3 regions of the Idiomarina sp. UBA4206 genome follow, and region 1 is predicted to be linked to each of the others. Evidence: predicted binding sites of a transcription regulator. Region 1 holds the regulator's gene; each other region holds the start of a gene.
What was found. Region 1 encodes sigma-54, which starts transcription at its own class of promoters, with help from an activator protein. Its sites were predicted from a motif close to GTTGGCACGNNNNTNGNNT; they were not measured.
Positions count from the first base shown of each region.

Region 2: the regulator sigma-54 is predicted to act here: its motif matches at 1,706-1,724, upstream of B3180_RS11205 (hemerythrin domain-containing protein).
Region 3: the regulator sigma-54 is predicted to act here: its motif matches at 1,563-1,581, upstream of flhA (flagellar biosynthesis protein FlhA).

Region 1 covers NZ_DFTS01000060.1:44,924-49,118, reverse strand. The annotation lists gene lptC (LPS export ABC transporter periplasmic protein LptC) at 14-577, shown strand; gene lptA (lipopolysaccharide transport periplasmic protein LptA) at 546-1,088, shown strand; gene lptB (LPS export ABC transporter ATP-binding protein) at 1,090-1,815, shown strand; gene B3180_RS12510 (RNA polymerase factor sigma-54) at 1,837-3,297, shown strand; gene hpf (ribosome hibernation promoting factor) at 3,326-3,613, shown strand; gene ptsN (PTS IIA-like nitrogen regulatory protein PtsN) at 3,617-4,087, shown strand; partial or broken gene B3180_RS12495 (RNase adapter RapZ) at 4,078-4,195, shown strand, end outside.
Region 2 covers NZ_DFTS01000055.1:1,057-5,251, reverse strand. The annotation lists gene B3180_RS11210 (murein transglycosylase domain-containing protein) at 1-1,098, shown strand, start outside; gene B3180_RS11205 (hemerythrin domain-containing protein) at 1,092-1,631, opposite strand; gene norR (nitric oxide reductase transcriptional regulator NorR) at 1,819-3,363, shown strand; gene B3180_RS11195 (YbaN family protein) at 3,360-3,764, shown strand; gene B3180_RS11190 (HesA/MoeB/ThiF family protein) at 3,761-4,195, shown strand, end outside.
Region 3 covers NZ_DFTS01000043.1:121,392-125,586, forward strand. The annotation lists gene flhA (flagellar biosynthesis protein FlhA) at 1-1,520, opposite strand, end outside; gene B3180_RS09690 (prepilin-type N-terminal cleavage/methylation domain-containing protein) at 1,679-2,095, shown strand; gene B3180_RS09695 (PulJ/GspJ family protein) at 2,089-2,598, shown strand; gene B3180_RS09700 (Type II secretion pathway-like protein) at 2,634-2,828, shown strand; gene B3180_RS09705 (PulJ/GspJ family protein) at 2,809-3,153, shown strand; gene ispH (4-hydroxy-3-methylbut-2-enyl diphosphate reductase) at 3,267-4,195, opposite strand, start outside.

The sequences.
Region 1 (4,195 bases):
CAGGAGCCAGTGTGTGAGCCGACGAGTTACTGTCATTCTTATTCTGCTATTCGGTGCCGGGCTTTTGCTTGTCTGGCGCCCTTTTGGTGATGATGCAGACGACAATAATGCCACCGCAACCCGCATGATGCGACCGGATTTCACTGCTTTTGGTCTGGAAACCCGCATTTTTGAGAGTGACGGCTTACTCGCACATAAAATCAAGTCAGAGAAGATGTCGCATTATAATCAAATAGGCTTAACCGAACTCGAGCAGCCTACGTACACTGTCTTCTCAGAACAAGGTGACGAAATTTGGGAGGTTAGCTCTGCACAAGGGACTTTCTACGATGATCAAACTCTTATTTTAGAGCGCGATGTTGAAATCCTTGCGTTAGAGCCTGATACTCGAATTAAACAAGTGTTAACCGAATACCTGATTGTTGATTTGAAAAATCAATCAATGAGCACCGAACACCCGGTGAGCATTCACGGACCCCGGCTATTAATTCGTGGTAACGGAATGAGTGCTGACCTGAAAGCTGAACGAATGGAGCTAAAAAGACATGTTAAAACGATTTTCCAGCCTGCTGAGTAGTTTTACTCTTATTGCCTTGGTGCCTTGTGCAGTTATGGCTCAGGGTAAGTCCGACTTTAGTCAGCCTATGGAGGTAGAGTCGAGCCAGGAAGAGCTGGACATTAAAAACAACCGGCTAGTTTTAACGGACAATGTCATTATTCGTCAGGGATCGTTATTAATCAGAGCAGACAGACTTGAAGCCTCGGCCAGCGAGAATGCAGAACAAGCCGATACTTTTGTTGCAGAAGGCACTCCTGCTACTTACAGCCAGACTCTGGATGATGGCAATAAGATAAACGCAGAGGCCAACAAAATTACCTATTTTCAATCGGAACAGCGCCTGGAGCTTAGCGGAAAAGCTCGTATTTCTCAGGGTAGCAGCAGTTCCAGTGGTGATCTCATCACCTATGATTTAGACAAACAAACCATAACCGCGACCAGTTCCGGTGAAGAAGACAGTCGCGTCATCACCATTTTTACGCCAAAGGCAAAAACTGACTCCAACGAGAAAAATAACGAGAACCCTTAATATGGCAACCTTACGAGTTAAACACTTAGCCAAAAGCTATAAAAGTCGCCAGGTTGTTAAAGACGTTAGCCTGGAGGTGAGCCAGGGACAGGTTATTGGATTATTAGGGCCTAATGGAGCCGGTAAAACAACCACCTTTTATATGATTGTCGGACTGGTTAACAGCGATAAAGGCCAGATTTTACTGGATGATAACGACCTCACTTTATTACCAATGCATGAGCGGGCGCGCAGAGGTATTGGTTACCTGCCACAGGAAGCTTCTATTTTCAGAAAGCTCACCGTACGTGACAACCTGATGGCCATTTTAGAAACCCGCAAAGCGTTATCAGACAACGACAGAGAAGAACAGCTCGATGCCTTACTCGAAGAGTTTAATATTGGGCACATTGCCAACAGCCAGGGAATGAGTCTGTCAGGCGGTGAGCGCCGACGGGTTGAAATAGCCCGGGCCCTGGCAGCAGAGCCCACTTTTATTCTTTTAGATGAGCCTTTCGCTGGTGTCGACCCCATATCCGTCATTGATATCAAAAAAATCATTGAGCATTTAAAGCAACGCGGTATTGGCGTATTGATTACCGACCATAATGTTCGTGAAACCCTATCGGTTTGTGAACACGCCTATATCGTTAGTCATGGCGAACTTATTGCCAGTGGGGATGCAGAAAGTATATTATCGAATCAACAGGTTAAAGACGTTTACCTCGGTGAGCAGTTCACCTTATAACGTGAAACCGGGACAGTCATTATGAAGCAAAGTCTGCAGCTAAAAATTGGTCAGCATCTGACCATGACGCCACAACTTCAACAGGCCATTCGCCTGCTGCAGCTTTCCTCGCTCGATCTTCAGGCTGAAATTCAGGATGCACTGGACAGTAATCCTCTATTAGAAGTTGAAGGCGATGCCAGCAACGAAGCTGACAATTCCGAAACCCGAAATATCGAAGAGCGGGATGACAGTCAGCGAGAAACCTCAGACGTTATAAAAACTCAGGAAATGCCGGACGAGTTACCGGTAGACAGCAGTTGGGATGACACCTACTCCAGCCAGACACCGGTTAATGGGGCCGCGTCCTCTGGTAAGTCTTTTGACGGTGACTTTGAAGTTTATCAGGGCTCGACCAGTGAGTCGTTGCAAGATCACTTACTTTGGCAAATGCAGCTTTCCCACTTTTCTGAGGAAGACACCGCCATAGCTGAAGCCATTATCGAAGCCATAGACGACAACGGCTATCTAATGGTCGATGTTGATGAGATTATTGAAGCGGTGCGCCTTCCGGAGGTGGAAGCCGAAGAAGTTTGTATGGTGCTTAAACGCATTCAGCACTTCGACCCAATAGGTGTGGGAGCACGCAGCGTCAGCGAATGCCTTGCCATCCAATTGCGACAACTAAGCGACGACACTGAGTACAAAGAAATTGCTCTATGTTTAGTGACTGAACATATGGATTTACTGGGCAGCCGGGATTTTCGCACCATTCAGCGTAAATTAAAGCTCTCGGAAGACGACTTGCGTCAAACCATGCGCTTGATTCAGCAGTTGCACCCCCACCCGGGTGAGCAAGTTGCACAACAACCCGTTGAATATGTCATTCCGGATGTTGCTGTGACAAAAAAAAATGGGCGTTGGATGGTCGAATTGAACCCCGACAGCGTACCTAAATTAAAGGTCAATGAAGAATACGCGGCCTTGAGTAAAGCAGCTAAGTCAGTAGCCGACAGCCAGTACATAAAAAACCACACGCAGGAAGCGCGTTGGTTTATAAAAAGCCTGGAAAGTCGCAATGACACGTTGCTAAAAGTTGCCAACTGCATAGTGCAACGCCAACAAGGCTTTTTTGAGCATGGCGAAGAAGCCATGAAGCCTATGGTTTTAAACGATGTCGCCGAAGCGGTGGATATGCACGAAAGCACCATTTCGCGGGTGACAACACAGAAATACTTACACTGTCCGCGGGGCGTGTTTGAGTTAAAATACTTTTTCTCAAGTCATGTCAGCACTGAGGGCGGTGGTGAGTGTTCAAGCACTGCAATACGTGCTTTAATTAAGAAGATGGTCGCTGCAGAAAACCGCAGTAAACCGTTAAGTGACAGCAAAATTGCTGAACTGATAGCTGAACAAGGTATCCAAGTAGCAAGGAGGACAATTGCGAAGTATCGGGAATCGTTAAACATTCCATCATCGAGCCAACGCAAAAGTCTTTTGTAACTTTGTTAACTGCAAGAAGGAAGACGTTATGCAAATTAATTTGACCGGTCACCACATCGATATTACCGAAGCTTTACGTGACTACGTAGACACAAAATTTGCCAAGCTGGAACGACATTTTGACCACATTACTAATGTTCACGTCATCCTAAATGTTGAAAAAACAATTCAAAAAGCGGAAGCTACGCTGCACGTGAATGGCGGTGAAATTTTTGCCGACGCAAAACACGACGATATGTACGCGGCCATCGACGGTTTAATCAATAAACTGGACCGTCAGGTGATTAAACACAAAGAAAAAATGAAACAACATTAACCCATGCAACTGAGTGAATTGTTAAGTCCCGACTGCACCAAGTGTGCAGTCGAGGGCGCAAGTAAAAAACGACTGCTTGAAACCATTAGTCAAATCGTAGCTCCTAAGTTGTCCGGCATTACCCGCCACGACATTTTTGAGAGCCTATTGAACCGTGAGCGCCTGGGCAGTACGGGAATTGGCTTAGGTATCGCAATTCCTCATGGCCGATTGCCCAATGCTAACCACCCGGTTGCGGTATTGCTCACGTTAGATGAGCCGATTGAGTTTGACTCTATCGACAATCAACCCGTCGATATTATCTTCGCGCTTCTGGTACCAGAATCCGAACACGAAAACCATTTGCAGACTTTGGCTTCTGTCGCTCGCCGTATGAATGACAAAGACTGCACACGTGCACTACGCCAGGCTGACTCCGACAAAGACTTATACCAATTATTTATTGGCGAAGGTGAGCAGTCGCCATGCAACTGATCATTGTTAGTGGTCGTTCCGGTTCAGGTAAAACCATCGCATTGCGAGTCCTTGAGGATTTAGGTTTTTACTGCGTCGATAATTTGCCAATAAGCCTGCTACCTACGT
Region 2 (4,195 bases), on a different contig from region 1:
CGAGTAGTTACTTCCGGTATCCTCAGCGGAAATGACCCCACAGCGGTTGTTGAGTCGTTAGCTCGTGAGCGTCTCAATAGCTACCGCAGCAACCCCCGTCAGCTTATTAGCGATATTGAAGATCTGCGCAAAGCGCTGCGCGACCTTCGTACCGTTGCCGAAGCCATTTGGGGTGAAGAAAAGGACACGGTTCCCAGCGAGAAAAAGTACGTTAAATACAGCGATAACTTTCATGCCAAAGCCGTTGTTGATTTTGAGCAAGGCCTGCTGACCGTAGCCACTTTGCATGACAGCAACAATCCCGCCGAAACCCGGCAAAAATTGCAGGCGGCGATTGTACGCACGCTGCTGACACCGGCAGATCTCACCGCCGTGGATATATTTACCGATAAAGAGCCGGAAGGTTCAGGAAAGCCCTTTTTACGAGGTCAGGTTGTTGACCAGGACAATGTGGTGGTCGAATACCAGTGGCGAGCAAAGCGTTTTGCTGAGTATTTAGTTAACAACAAGCTTCGTACTCGCCGTGCCAAAGACAACGACGTTTATGAAGTACAAATTGCGCTGGTGGACGATCATAAATCGCTACGCAAACACCAATATTCCGATTACGTGATAGCAGCCGCGAAGCGCTACGATATTGAGCCTGAGCTTATTTACGCCATTATTGAAACCGAAAGCAGCTTCAACCCTTATGCGGTAAGCCATGCCAATGCTTATGGCTTAATGCAGGTGGTGGCAGCTACCGCCGGGCGAGATGTCTTTGAGCGGGTACGTGAAGTTCCCGGCCAACCAACCTCTGAGCAGCTGTTTGACCCCGCCCAGAACATTGATATAGGCAGTGCCTACTTATACATTCTCAACACCCAATATTTAAAAGGCGTACGAAACCCAAGCAGCCGCGAATACGCTATAGTCTCCGCATATAACGGCGGCGCCGGCAATGTACTAAAAACCTTTTCATCCAACCGCAACAGAGCCATACAGATAATGAACCGAAGTCAGCCCGGCGTTATTTACCGGGACTTAACTTCAAAACACCCTTTGGCTGAAAGCCGCCGGTACCTGGAAAAGGTGATGTACTTTAAGCAAAATTACTGACAAGACCCACAGCAAAAATCTTTACCGTGTACCGGTGCTGCCGCTTTCTTCTCGACAAAAAGCACGTTGTTTTCCAGGTAAATATGCTCGCGTAAGTCGTCCTGCAACTCTTTCAGGCCGTTATAAAGCGCAGTCCAGGTGCCACAGGCGCCTTCAGGCAAAGTCAGGTTGTTGGTCAGTTCATCAATTTTATTGATTTCATCTTCGTGCTGCACGTGCTCTTCTTCCATGACTGAAATTGGCCCGCTTGGATAAACTCCGCGCGACAACATTGGGAACAGAATTTGTTCTTCTTTCATCATGTGGCTTTCCAGCTCCTGCAACATATTGTCTAAGTGCTCAGCCAGACCATTAGGCGCTTCGGCATGATCACCGTGAACCTCTTCCACGCGCATAGCTAACTGCTTTAGTTCCGGTAACTGCTCGCGATGACGTTGATGAAAGCGTAAATAGATGTGCTCGATTAATTCCTGTGAGCCAGAATCCTGCCATTTCTGTTCAGCAGCTTGTAAACGTTCATTTAAAGTATTCATGGGGTAACTCCTGTTTGCTAAATTAAAATTTTCAGCCGTTACTTAACGATCTAAACTCTCGCTATGGCTGTTGATTGCAACAAACAGGCCAGCTTCTACCCCATTGTGATTATTGACTCTCCGGGGTGCCAAGGTACTATCAACCCAACCAATAAGGGTCTTTTTAACCTGAGCAGTCAATTTAACCATGTTACAAGAAAGTCTATTAGCAGACCTGCTGACCGAGCAGCCTGCCGCCGTTCGTTTACAGAATTTGGTCAATACCTTACGCCGTCATTTCAACTGTGGGGCGGTGGTGTTACTGAAACTGGATAACGAGGTACTTCAACCCGTCGCTATTCAGGGCCTGGTGCGCGAAGCTCTGGGTCGTCGCTTCGTGGTTGCGCAACACCCACGGCTGGCAGCACTGCTGGCTTCCCGCAGCCCGGTAAGGTTTGAGCATGACTCTTCGTTACCAGACCCTTATGACGGTTTATTAGCGGAGCAGCCGGGTAATGCACTGCCCGTACACGACTGCATGGGAATCAGCTTGTACCTGGAAAACAAATGCTGGGGGGTGCTGACATTAGATGCCTTGCAGCCGGGCACCTTTACCGATGATTCCATACTCGAGCTGCAAAAGTTCAGTTTATTCGTTGAAACAGCGGTGCGTATTGGCCAGCTTGAGCAAAACGTCAGAGCCTTGCGTCAGGGGCAACAACGCGCCATGCCGCAATCCGGAGCGACGGAAACCAACGATTCTGAAATTATTGGTCAGAGCAAAGCCATAGAAGGTGTTCTGAAAGAACTTAGAGTTGTCGCCGGTGCTGACTTACCGGTACTGCTTTTAGGGGAAACCGGCGTCGGTAAAGAACTCTTCGCACGCGAACTTCACTTATTGTCGCAGCGCAGCGATATGCCACTTATTTATGTTAACTGTGCTGCGCTGCCAGAATCCTTAGCTGAAAGTGAGCTCTTTGGTCATGTTAAAGGCGCTTTCTCCGGTGCTACCAGTGACCGTTCCGGGCGCTTTGAGGCGGCTCATGGCGGCACCTTATTTCTGGATGAAGTGGGCGAACTGCCACTGTCGATACAGGCCAAGCTGCTACGGGTTCTGCAAAACGGAGAAATACAGAGACTGGGTTCGGACAAGTATCGTAAAGTAGACGTGCGCCTGATAGCAGCCACCAACCGTAACCTGCGCCAGCAAGTCAGTAATGAAACCTTCCGTGCGGATTTATACCACCGCCTGTCGGTTTACCCGTTACCCATACCTCCTTTGCGTGAGCGCGATGACGATGTGTCGATTCTGGCCGGTCACTTTCTTGAGTTAAACCGCGCGCGCCTGGGGCTTCGTGCTTTACGGTTATCACCGGAAGCGGAACTGGCCATACAGCAGTATCAGTGGCCGGGTAATGTGCGCGAACTGGAGCACGTAATAAGTCGCGCAGCCATTAAGCTGCTGAGCCATGGTGTTGAGAAAACCGATATTGCGACCATTGAGCCGGAAATGTTGGATCTCGACGTTCAGTTACCCATGTCGACCGCTCTGGATTCGGATAAAAACAGCGGCGGAGCCGAGTTGCCAGTGCATAGCGTTTCCATGAAGGAGGCGGTTAGCTACACCCAAAGAAAAATGATTGAAGCGGCTTTGAGTCGGCATAACAACAGCTGGAGTCAAGCTGCTAAAGACCTGCAACTGGACGCCAGTAACCTGCACAAAATGGCAGGCCGGTTGGGAATGAAGTCATGACCCGGGAGTTGTTGATTCGGTTGCTCTGGCGCGCTCTGGCTCTATTTTTTGTGCTACTGGGGCTGATTGGTATTGCCCTGCCGGTAATGCCGACTGTTCCGTTTCTTATTGCCGCGCTCTGGGCTGCCAGCAAGGGTTGGCCTCGTTTGGAGGCCTGGCTGATTAACCACCCAAAATACGGTCCGGATATTAGAGCCTGGCGCGATAATCGCGTCATAAAACGCCGTTCCAAAGTCATAGCCCTGATTATGATGGCAACAGGTTATTTGGTGTTATGGTTATTGGTTCCACAGGTTCCCGTGTGGTTAAAAGGGCTGGTGGGTGTGGTCTTACTCACCGTGGGTTACTGGCTGGCCACTCGCCCTGAATTTGTACCTGAAAATAATGGAAACTCGTTATGAGTAAAACCCTTTCTCATCAGCAGATGCTGAAGTACAACCGGCACATTGCCCTACCGGCTATGGACTTAGAAGGCCAGGAAAGGTTACTAAACGCCCATCTGGTCATCATTGGCCTGGGCGGATTAGGCTGCGCCGTTGCGCCTTATTTAACCGCCGCTGGCGTTGGAAAGATCACCTTAGTCGATGACGATGTAATTGACCGTCATAACCTGCAACGCCAAATTCTGTTCACCGAAAGCAGCGTAGGGAATAACAAAGCAGAGCAAGCTCGCCAGCACCTGATGCAGCTGAATAGCGAGGCTGATATTACATCACTCCCGGTACGGGCAGATGAGGCTTTGCTGGCCAAACTGACAAAAGAAGCCACGCTCATTGTCGATTGCTGCGATAACCTGACGACACGTAACAGCGTTAATAAAGCGTGCCTAAAA
Region 3 (4,195 bases), on a different contig from region 1:
GACGCATGGTTTGTCACTATTTGACTTAAATGTGTTGCAACCACAGTTGCCGCATCCACCACGGTATAACCCAGGGTCTGCGCATGCTCTCGTTGTTCCGGACGGATCCAGACCGCATCCAGGCCAAAGGCAGGGTCAGTTGTTTTTTCGCCTTCCAATTCGCCGAAAACCTGACCCGGGTTAATCGCCATTTCCCAGTCATGGCGAATTTCAGCTTCGCCCATAGTCACACCCATTAGGGTAATTCGGTAACTGTTAGGGCCTAAATCCAGGTTGTCTCTGATATGAACAGCTGGCACCAGGAAACCAAATTCCTGTGACTGCTTCTTACGCACGCCTTTTATGCGTGACAGGAGCTCGCCGCCCTGCTGCTTATCGACCAAAGGAATTAAACGATAGCCAACTTCCAGACCAATAGTGTCTACATGGCGCACATCGTCCCAGCTAAGCTCTTTTTGCTGCGCCTGCTGGACTTGCTGCTCCTGTTCTTTCTCTACCAGCTCGCCTTCTTCGACTTTTGACTTTTTAAGCTTAAAGTACGCTGCACCGGCTAGTACCGCTGACATACTCAAGAACGCCAGATGTGGCATACCCGGGATAACACCCATAGCAAAGAGTACCGCACTGGTAATGACCAAAACCTTGGGGTTATCAAGCAGTTGCAGTACAACGGCATCACCCATGTCTTTACTGTCATTTTCGCGAGTAATGATAATGGCGGTAGCAACCGACAGTAATAAAGAGGGGATTTGCGCGACCAGGCCGTCACCAATGGTCAACAGTGTATAAACTTCCACGGCCTCATTAAAGGTCAGGCCGTACTGGATCATACCAATGAGCAGGCCGCCGATAATGTTAATAAAGAGAATAAGGATACCGGCTATGGCGTCCCCTTTTACGAACTTACTGGCACCGTCCATAGAGCCGTAGAAATCGGCTTCACGGGTTACGTCACTGCGTCGGGCTTTGGCTTCTTCCTGATTGATTAAACCCGCGTTCAGGTCGGCATCAATAGCCATCTGTTTACCCGGCATGGCATCAAGGGTAAAACGGGCAGTAACTTCTGAAATACGGCCGGCACCTTTGGTGATAACCACAAAGTTAATAATAACCAGAATGGCAAACACCACCAGACCAACGGTGTAGTTACCGCCTATGACCACGCTACCGAAGGCTTCAATCACTGAGCCCGCCGCGCCGGGGCCGTTATGACCTTCCAGCAAAACAATACGGGTTGAGGCAACGTTAAGGCTTAACCGTAAGACCGTAGCAATAAGCAATACCGTCGGAAACGCAGCGAAATCTAGCGGACGTTGGGTATAAACCGCCACCAGCATAACTACCAGCGACAAGGTAATTGAAAACGAGAACAGAATATCCAGCACCATGGCCGGAATTGGCAGAACTACCATCGCCAGAATGGCCATAATGGCCACAGGCGTTCCGAATCCTTTAATCAGATGCGCGTTGTTCTGCGTGAAATTTCTTAAACCTACTAACTTTTCGGCACCGCCCGCCATACGTCTTCCTGTTGCGTCAAAAAGTTGAACCTGCGGTGCTTCATTCAAGAATCGAGCCAGCTTTTTAAATATTTTCTGACTCGTTGATACGTTTTGGCCTACAGATATTTATCGTCTGGCAGCTACACTCTCTGCTCTTTAACAAAAAGGTTATTACCGTGCGTGGTTATTCCCTCGTTGAAATGCTTATTGCACTGACAATTAGCGCTGGCTTAGGTGCGTTATCAATGCCGTTATTGAGTCAACAAATGGAGACCTTACTGTTGCAGCAGGCCAGTAATCGCTGGTTGTTGTATTTGCATCAAGTAAAAGCAAAGGCACAGAAGGAACAGCGCTCAATAGTTGCTGAACTGGTACCTCTTGACGCTCGCTCCAGTGTTTTTAAAGCAATGACAGAATCGACGTACAGCGCAGCAAGTCCACTCAAGTTCTACGGTAACTCCGGTGCGGCTGTACCTGGGCATGTCCGGATTGTAAGCGGTGACAGAATGATAAAAGTAATTATAAGCAGCAAAGGTCGCATTCGCTCTTGCGTTAGCCTTGGCTCGCCATTGCCCGGAACCTCATTATGCTAGTTAGTAAAAGTAATGGCTATAGCTTGGTTGAAGTACTCATTGCTGCTGCACTTGGTTCTATTATTGTGATTACCACTCAGCAAATAATGCAGTGGCAAAAGGGCGCTCAGTTTCGTGCGGTGTCGAGTGCTCAATTTATACTGGGTGGGCAAGCCGTTTCTTATGAGTTTTTTGAAAGCCTGAATCAGACAATCGCGAGCAGTGTGCAAAATCCACAAAGCAATTGCTTTATTTTCCCTACCCAAAGCGGCGGGTCGGTTGGCTTTCGGGTCAGGAACTCCCAGTTACAGCATAACCCTATGACACTGGACTGTTCAGGGTATGGTTGGCAGTCACTGACCGACAAGACACAGTTTGAGGTTCAGGAGTTAATGGTTGAAACCAGTGTTCCGCCAGTGGCTGACGGCGCCTCAAAGCTTTTTATTACACTGATTATTTCACGAGTCACTAAAAACGGCGTACAAGAGCAACCGTTTAAACGAAGCATAACGATATTTTCTTAGCCCTATGCTCTTAACCACAGAGAAGGATGTTCACAATGCAAGCGAAAGGATTCGCGTTAATACTCACCTTAGTAACACTCATTAGTCTAAGCTCCGCAAGCATCGCTGCCCTGTTTTTCTACGCGCAAATGCTGGAAGCTCAGCAAGAGCATCAGTGGCAAGTACTTTCTGGCCAGTTAGAAGCCGATTTTAACCGACAGAAAGAACATTATGAGTCAGCGCAAAAGTAAAGGTTTTTCCCTGACCGAAACCTTGGTTGCTTCTGCAATAGTCGCTATTTGGGCTGTCAGTAGTCAGCAGCTGCTTCAGATTGGGTTAGGCGCTATTGAAAAAGCAAAGCGCAAAGCCCAGGCCGTCGAAGTTTTGAATCGCTATATACAAGACACCCATATTGACTGGATAAATGGCTCTTCCCCATCACCTGAAGTCATTTCAAACGGTTTTATTATCCATTCAGATGTTAATTCAATAGACGAAAACAACGCTTCTATGGATGTTGAAATAACCTGGAGAGAAGAAAATAGGTATTTATTGAAAATCTGGCTGTCTCGATAAAATTAGCAATAACTTAAGTATCAGCTTTGCGAAGATTCCTCAATTGCTTTCATGTGAAAAAGTGAGAAGGAGCAATACGTTAAAACGCATCGCTCGTGCGCTAGATATTAGCGTTACGCTGCCGGGTGCGGCCTTAGCTCTGGCGGAATTGAGAAAGTGATATTTTCCTCACGACCACTGAGTTCAATGGCGGTTTTACCACCCCACTCCTGCAGCTTAGCAATAACCTCCTTCACCAACACTTCTGGTGCAGAAGCGCCAGCGGTTACCGCAACTTTATCGTGACCTTCTAACCAGGCTTTGTCGATACAACTGGCATCATCAATTAGATAAGCCGGAGTTCCCATTTTCTCTGAAAGTTCGCGTAAGCGATTTGAGTTTGAGCTATTACGTGCGCCCACCACAAGCATAACATCGGCATCACTGGCTAATTCACGCACCGCATCCTGCCTGTTTTGAGTGGCGTAGCAGATGTCGTCCTTACGTGGACCATTAATGTCAGGAAACTTCTGACGTAAAGCCTCTATAACATCGGCGGTGTCATCAACCGATAAGGTTGTCTGGCTCATATAATGGAGGTTTTTCGAGTCTTTCACTTCCAGTTTATTCACGTCTTCAGGCGATTCAACTAAGTAGATACCACCATCGGCGTTCTTATACTGACCCATGGTGCCTTCAACTTCCGGGTGTCCCGCATGGCCAATGAGTACACATTCATGTCCCTTTCGACTGGCACGCGTCACTTCCATATGAACCTTGGTTACCAAGGGACACGTGGCATCAAACACCCTCAAACCGCGATCTTTGGCTTCTTGTCTGACCGCCTGAGAAACGCCATGAGCGCTAAAAATAACGATTTGGTCGTCCGGCACTTCGTGCAACTCTTCCACAAATACCGCACCGGCATCGCGCAGCTTGCTGACGACATACTTGTTGTGAACCACTTCGTGACGCACATAAATCGGCGGCTCGAATATTTCCAGGGCCCGCTCGACTATAGTAATAGCGCGATCAACTCCGGCACAAAAGCCACGTGGGTTCG